2 regions of the Actinoplanes sp. HUAS TT8 genome follow, and region 2 is predicted to be linked to the other one. Evidence: riboswitches for the same ligand, from Rfam matches in the RefSeq annotation. Region 2 holds a riboswitch; the other holds the start of a gene.
What was found. Region 2 has a riboswitch for glycine ahead of gcvP (aminomethyl-transferring glycine dehydrogenase). Riboswitches for the same ligand answer to the same signal wherever they lie in the genome.
Positions count from the first base shown of each region.

Region 1: it holds a riboswitch for glycine, as region 2 does, so the genes downstream of both, gcvT (glycine cleavage system aminomethyltransferase GcvT) here and gcvP (aminomethyl-transferring glycine dehydrogenase) in region 2, are expected to answer to the same signal.

Region 1 covers NZ_CP195646.1:3,339,579-3,343,302, reverse strand. Annotated here, with positions in the region: gene ACSHV8_RS14915 (L-serine ammonia-lyase) at 1-913, opposite strand, end outside; gene gcvT (glycine cleavage system aminomethyltransferase GcvT) at 927-1,973, opposite strand; glycine riboswitch at 2,004-2,086, opposite strand; glycine riboswitch at 2,091-2,185, opposite strand; gene ACSHV8_RS14905 (MarR family winged helix-turn-helix transcriptional regulator) at 2,222-2,662, opposite strand; gene ACSHV8_RS14900 (MFS transporter) at 2,730-3,724, shown strand, end outside.
Region 2 covers NZ_CP195646.1:3,682,376-3,686,099, forward strand. Annotated here, with positions in the region: gene gcvP (aminomethyl-transferring glycine dehydrogenase) at 1-2,023, opposite strand, end outside; glycine riboswitch at 2,101-2,204, opposite strand; gene mgrA (L-glyceraldehyde 3-phosphate reductase) at 2,256-3,251, shown strand; gene ACSHV8_RS16710 (nucleotidyltransferase domain-containing protein) at 3,325-3,724, shown strand, end outside.

The DNA.
Region 1 (3,724 bases), 340 kb from region 2:
TCGCGCCCGCGGCGAGCAGGAACCGGACCACGCCGTCGTCGGAGAAGCCGGGCACGAACGCCCGGCAGTAGCTGAGCACGGCCGGGATGATGCCCGCGGCGCCGTTGGTGGGCGCGGTCACCACGCGACCTCCGGCCGCGTTCTGCTCGTTGACCGCCATCGCATACGCGGTGAGCCACTCCATCGCGTGCGGACCGGGATCGCCGGCCGCCCGCAGCTGACGGGCCGTGGCCGCGGCCCGCCGGCGCACCTTCAGGCCGCCGGGCAGGACCCCTTCGGCGTCGAGACCCGCGGCGACACATTCGTCCATCACGCGCCAGATGCCGAGCAGGCCCTGCTTCACGTCGGCCGCCGGGCGCCACGCGGTCTCGTTCGCCAGCATCAGCCGGGAGATCGACAGCCCGGTCGCGCGGGTGAGGTCGAGCAGTTCGGCGCCGGTGCTGAAGGGGTGGGGCAACGGCGTGTCGTCCGTACGCAATCGGGATGTTCCTTCGTCGACGACGAAGCCGCCGCCGACCGAGAAGTACTTCTTGGCCAGCAGTTCGGCGCCGTCGCCGTCGAGGGCCGTGAAGATCATCCCGTTGGGGTGTTCGGGCAGCGCCCGGCGGCGGTGCAGGACGACGTCGACCGGCACGACCCGGCCCGACGGCAGCACGATCTTGCCGTCGGCCGGCGGGTCCAGGGACGTGTCGACCGTCTCCGGGTCCTCGCCCATCAGCCCGAGCAGCACGGCCCGGGGCGTGCCGTGGCCGTGCCCGGTGGCGCCCAGCGAGCCGAACAGTTCCGCGCGCACGCTCACCACCCGGTCGTCGAGGTGGCGGGTGAACAGCCGGGCGGCGCGCATCGGGCCCACGGTGTGTGAGCTGGACGGGCCGATGCCGACCGAGAACAGGTCGAAGACGGAGACGGCCATGATCATCAATTCCTTACCGGGGGCGCTGGTAGAACGGGAGTGGAACGATCTCGACGTCTTCACGCTTGCCACGAACATCGACCGCCAGGCGGCCGGGGTCCAGATTTTTCGTGACATATGCGAGAGCGATCGGGTGTCCGAGCGTCGGTGACGGCGCCCCGCTGGTCACCTCGCCGACCTTCTCCCCCGTTGCCGCGTCGACCACGTCATACCCGGCCCGCGGCGACCGACGCCCCCGGGTGACCAGTCCCACCAGTTCGACCGCCGGTTCGGCCGCCCGCAGCGCGGCGGCGCCGACGAAGTCCCGCTTGTCGAGCGCGACGATCCGGCCCAGCCCGGCGTCGAACGGCGTGGTGCGGATGCTCAGCTCGTGGCCGTACAGCGGCATCCCGGCCTCCAGGCGCAGCGTGTCCCGGCAGGCCAGCCCGGCCGGGACCGCGCCCGCCGCGGACGCCCACTCCCAGATCGCGGCCGCGTCCTGGTTGGCGCAGTAGATCTCGAACCCGTCCTCGCCGGTGTATCCGGTCCGGGCCAGCAGCACGTCCTTACCCGCGACGACCGACGGCTGGATCGCGTAGTACTTCAGGTCCGGATACTCGCCGACGATCGACACCGCCTCCGGGCCCTGGACCGCGATCAGCGCCCGGTCCAGGGCCGTGACGGCCACCGCGAAACCACCCGAGTGCTCGCCCAGCATCGCCCGCACGACCGGCGCGTTGGCGGCGTTGGCGACCACCAGGAACCGGTCGGCGGCGAGCCGGTAGACGACCAGGTCGTCGAGCACACCGCCGGTGGTGTGGCACAGCATCGTGTACTTGGCCCGCCCCGGCTTGACCGCCGACAGCTTCCCGACCAGGGCGTGGTCCAGGAACGCGGCGGCCTCGGCGCCGGACACCTCGATCTGGCCCATGTGCCCGAGATCGAAGAGACCGGCCGATTTGCGGACGGCGTGATGCTCGGCCACATCACTGCCGTACCGCAGCGGCATCTCCCACCCGGCGAACCCGGTGAAGGCGGCGCCGAGCCGCTGGTGGACGTCGAAGAGCGCGGTGCGTCGCAAAAGAGACTCCTGGGGTCGGGGTCTCCCTCGCTCTGTCATCTCTGCCTGAGAGGTTCACCGCCGTTGGGCGGCTTGCACCGTGGGCGCAGCGCCGGAGCGCTGACTTTCCAGAGTCGCCTGACCGCTGCGGTGCGGGGCCTGAGAGATTCTGAGGGAGAAGTTGCTCCTTCGGCGTCCTCGCCAGGTCGCGAGGACTCTCCCGCAGCGGTCGTTGCGGCGAAGTCTTCAGTTTGTCGGATCGGACCCTATCAGCCGGCGCTCTCCTTCTCACCGGCCTGGGCCAGGCGTTCCAGCGCGGGCAGGGCGCGCACGACGGCGTCCTGGTCGTCCGCGTCGAGGCCCTCGAAGAGCCGGTCGAGGGTCGCCGCGTAGTGCGACAGCGTCCGGGCGACCAGATCGCGGCCGTCCTGGGTGACCTCGACCAGGACGCCGCGCCCGTCGGTGGGGTCGGGCACGCGCCGGACCAGGGCGGCCTTCTCCATCCGGCCGACCAGCTGCGTCATGCCGGGCTGGGACGCCCGGGTCAGCCGGGCCAGCTCGGTGACCCGGGCCGGGCCCTCGTCGGAGAGCCGGCGCAGCACGGACAACGCCACCGAACTCGGGTTGTCCGGGCCCTCCAACTGGCGCAGGAACCGGACCAGCTGAGCGAGCACGGGCAACAACTGTGATCCACGACTCTCGTCGCTCATTTGCATAACCTCATTATGGACCTAGGGTGGAAACCATACAGATCCTTTCGTACGCGGAGGTGTGCCCGTGAGTGCGACTCCCGGTCCATCCTTGTTCAAGCAGCCCCGGGCCGTTTTCGCGGTCGCTTTCGCCTGTGTCGTCAGCTTCATGGGCATCGGCCTGGTCGACCCGATCCTCCCCGCGCTGTCGTCCAAGCTGCACGCCACGCCCAGCCAGGTGAGCCTGCTGTTCACCAGCTATCTGCTGGTCACGGCCGTGGCGATGCTGTTCACCGGCTGGGTCGCCAGCCGCATCGGGGCCAAGCCGACCCTGATCGCCGGCCTCTCGCTGATCGTCGTCTTCTCCGCCCTGGCCGGGCTGTCCGGCTCGATCGACGGCATTGTCGGTTTCCGCGCCGGCTGGGGCCTGGGCAACGCGCTGTTCATCGCCACCAGCCTCGCGGTCATCGTCGCGTCGGCCACCGGCGGCTTCGCCGGCGCGATCGTGCTCTACGAGGCCGCGCTCGGACTCGGCATCGCGGCCGGCCCGCTGGTCGGCGGCTTCCTCGGCAACATCTCCTGGCGCGGCCCGTTCTTCGGCGTCGCCGTCCTGATGGCCATCGCCTTGCTGGCGACGATCACGCTGGTCGAACCGACCCCGAAACCCGCGCGGCCGACGCCGCTCTCGGCACCCCTGAAGGCGTTGCGGCATCGCAGCCTGCTCACCATGGGCATCACCGCACTGCTCTACAACTGGGGTTTCTTCACCATGCTGGGCTACGCGCCGTACCCCATGGAACTCAGCGCCACCCAGCTCGGCCTGGTCTTCTTCGCCTGGGGCCTGCTGCTCGCCTTCTTCTCCATCACCGGTGCGCCCTGGCTGCAGCGCACCTTCGGGACCGCGCCCTCGCTCTACGGCGCGCTCAGCGCGTTCGCCGTCCTGATCCTGCTCATCGGCGTGTTCACCGACAACCGCTGGGCCGTCATCGTCTGCGTGGTCGCATCCGGCATCGTCGCCGGCATCAACAACACGCTCACCACCCAGGCGGTCATGCTGGTCTCCCCCGTCGAACGCCCGGTCGC
Region 2 (3,724 bases):
CCGGCCGGGCGAAGCCGACCAGCGCGTTCAGGTTGGCCCCGTCCACGTAGACCTGGCCGCCGGCCTCGTGCACCTTGGCGCACAGCTCGGCGATCGAGGTCTCGTACACCCCGTGGGTCGACGGGTAGGTCACCATGATCGCCGACAGCGCCGAGGCGTGCTTCTCGATCTTGGCGGCGAGGTCGGTGAGGTCGACGTTGCCGTTCTCGTCGCAGGCGACCACGACGACCCGCATGCCGGCCATGACCGCGCTGGCCGCGTTGGTGCCGTGGGCCGAGGACGGGATCAGGCAGACGTCACGGTGGGTCTCGCCGCGCGAGCGGTGGTAGCCCCGGATGGCCAGCAGACCGGCCAGCTCGCCCTGGGAGCCCGCGTTCGGCTGGACGCTCACGGCGTCGTAGCCGGTGATCTCGGCCAGCCAGGCTTCCAGCTGGGCGACCAGATCCTCGTACCCCCGCGTCTGGTCGGACGGCGCGAAGGGGTGGATGTCGGCGAACTCGGGCCAGGTGACCGCCTCCATCTCGGTGGTGGCGTTCAGCTTCATCGTGCACGACCCCAGCGGGATCATGCCGCGATCCAGCGCGTAGTCGCGGTCCGAGAGTTTGCGCAGGTAGCGCAGCATGCTCGTCTCGGAGTGGTGGGTGTTGAAGACCGGGTGGTCCAGGTAGTCGCTGGTGCGGCCCAGGGGCTTGGCACCGCAGACGGCCGGCTCGGCCACGGTCGCGCCGAACGCGGCCAGCACGGTCGCGACGTGCGCGCTCGTGGTGGTCTCGTCGGTCGAGATCGACACCCGGTCGGCGTCGACCAGGCGCAGGTCGACACCGTGCTCGGCGGCGGCCGCCACGATCGAGGCGGCGCGGCCGGGCACGATCGCGGTGACGGTGTCGAAGAACGCGGTGTGCGCGACCTCGACGCCGGCCGCGGTCAGGCTGCCGGAGATCGTCAGGGCGTGGTCGTGGGTCCGCTTGGCGATCGCGCGCAGGCCGGCCGGGCCGTGGTAGACCGCGTACATGCCGGCCATGACGGCCAGGAGCACCTGCGCGGTACAGATGTTGCTGGTCGCCTTCTCGCGGCGGATGTGCTGCTCGCGGGTCTGCAGGGCGAGCCGGTAGGCCGGGGCGCCGTCCGCGTCCTTGGAGACGCCGACGAGACGGCCGGGCAGGCTGCGCTCCAGGCCGGCGCGGACGGCCAGGTAACCGGCGTGCGGGCCGCCGAAGCCGAGCGGCACGCCGAAGCGCTGGGTCGTGCCGGCCGCGATGTCGGCGCCGATCTCGCCCGGGGCGCGCAGCAGGGTCAGCGCGAGCAGGTCGGCCGCGACCGTGACCAGGGCACCCTTGGCGTGGGCGGCCTCGACCAGGGCGGCGTGGTCGCGGACGGCACCGGACGCGCCCGGGTACTGCAGGTGCAGGCCGAAGAACTCCTCCGGCAGGTCGTCGCCGGCGTCCAGGTCGACGAGCTCGACCCGGATGCCGAGCGGTTCGGCCCGGGTGCGCAGGACGGCGAGCGTCTGCGGGAACGTGTCGGCGTCCACGACGTACGTCGAAGATTTCGATTTTGACGCTCGTCGCGCGAGGGTCATCGCCTCGGCGACGGCGGTGGCCTCGTCCAGCATCGACGCGTTGGCCGTGGTCAGTCCGGTCAGATCGGTGACCATGGTCTGGAAGTTGAGCAGTGCCTCCAGGCGGCCCTGGCTGATCTCCGGCTGGTACGGCGTGTACGCCGTGTACCAGGCCGGGCTCTCCAGCACGTTCCGCTTGATCACCGCGGGCGTGTGCGTCCCGTAGTAGCCCAGGCCGATCATCGGGGTCGCGACGACGTTGCGGGCGGCGATCGCGCGCAGCTCGGCGATCGTCTCCTCCTCGGAGGCCCCGGCCGGCAGGTCGAGCTCCCCGTGGAACCGGATCGACTCCGGGATGGCGGCGTCCATCAGCTCACCGAGCGACTCGTACCCGACGGTCTTGAGCATCTCGGCCTGCTCATCGGCCTGCGGACCGATGTGGCGGTGGGTGAATGACGACGTCATGGGCGACTCCCGGGGCATGAGAAGGCTGACAAAGCCCTCCCCCTCTGTCATACCCACAAAAGGGGACTTCAGAGTCGCCTGCCCGCGCGGTCCGTTTGCCTGTAGAGATTCCGGGGAGGAGTTGCCCCTTCGGCGCCCGTGCTTTCACCAGGAAAGACCAGGTCTCTCCCGCGCGGCTGGCAACCAACCTACCAGTGGACATGACCATGATCGGAACTCCTAGGGTGGGGGTGTGACCTACACCCCTGCAGTTGATCGCTACGAGTCCATGACGTACCGCCGCGCGGGCCGCAGCGGTCTCAAGCTGCCCGCCATCTCCCTGGGTCTCTGGCACAACTTCGGTGACACCCGCCCGGCCGACCGCCAGCGGGACATCGTGCGCCGCGCCTTCGACCTCGGGGTCACCCACTTCGACCTGGCCAACAACTACGGCCCGCCGCCGGGCAGCGCGGAGACCAACTTCGGCCGGATCCTCGCGGCCGACTTCAAGGCCCACCGCGACGAGATGATCATCTCCAGCAAGGCCGGCTACACCATGTGGGACGGCCCCTACGGCGACTTCGGCTCGCGCAAGTACCTGGTCAGCTCGCTGGACCAGTCGCTGCAGCGGCTCGGCATCGACTACGTGGACGTTTTCTACCACCACCGGCCGGACCCGGAGACTCCCCTTGAGGAGACGATGTCCGCTCTCGATCACATCGTGCGCTCGGGCAAGGCGCTCTACGTCGGCCTGAGCAACTACAAGTCCGAGCAGACCGCGCAGGCCGCCGCGATCCTCCGCGAGCTCGGCACGCCGCTGCTGATCCACCAGCCGTCCTACTCGATCCTCAACCGCTGGATCGAGCACGACAACCTGCTCGACACCCTGGAGGAGGCGGGCGCCGGCTGCATCGCGTTCAGCCCGCTGCAGCAGGGCCTGCTCACCGACCGCTACCTCGACGGGATCCCGGACGACTCGCGGATCCGGACCAGCGTGTTCCTCAACGAGAGCGCCCTGGACTCCAAGACCCTGGGCCGGCTGCACGCGCTCAACGACATCGCCAAGCGGCGCGGCCAGTCCCTGGCCCAGCTGGCCCTGGCCTGGGCGCTGCGCGACCAGCGCATGACCAGCCTGATCATCGGCGCCTCCAGCGTCCAGCAGCTGGAGAACAACATCGCCGCCCTCGACAACCCGGAGCTGACCCAGGCCGAGATCGACGAGATCGACGGCACCGTTCTCGACCTTTAGATCAAAACCGATTATTCGGTACGGCCATAAATTGCCGCGCGTGCCCCGGGGCGGTTCGTTACCGTCCCGAGGCATGACGGACCTGGTCGAGAAGCACACGATCCTCGCCGTCGTGGTCGGCTCCCGCGCCTACGGGCTGGACGGGCCGGGCAGCGACCACGACCGGCGGGGTGTCTACGCGGCCCCGACCAGGGACTTCTGGCGCCTCGACAAGCCGCCCACGCACCTGGACGGGCCGGCCGAGGAACAGTTCTCGTGGGAGATCGAACGGTTCTGCACCCTCGCGCTGCAGGCCAACCCGACAGTCCTGGAAGTGCTCTGGTCCCCGCTGACCGAGCGGATCACGCCCGCCGGTGAACACCTGCGGGCGGTCCGGTCGGCGTTCCTGTCCCGGCGGGTCCACGAGACGTACGGCAACTACGCCCGCGATCAGCTCGACCGCGTCGCCGCCCGCCGCGCCCGCACCGGTGAGG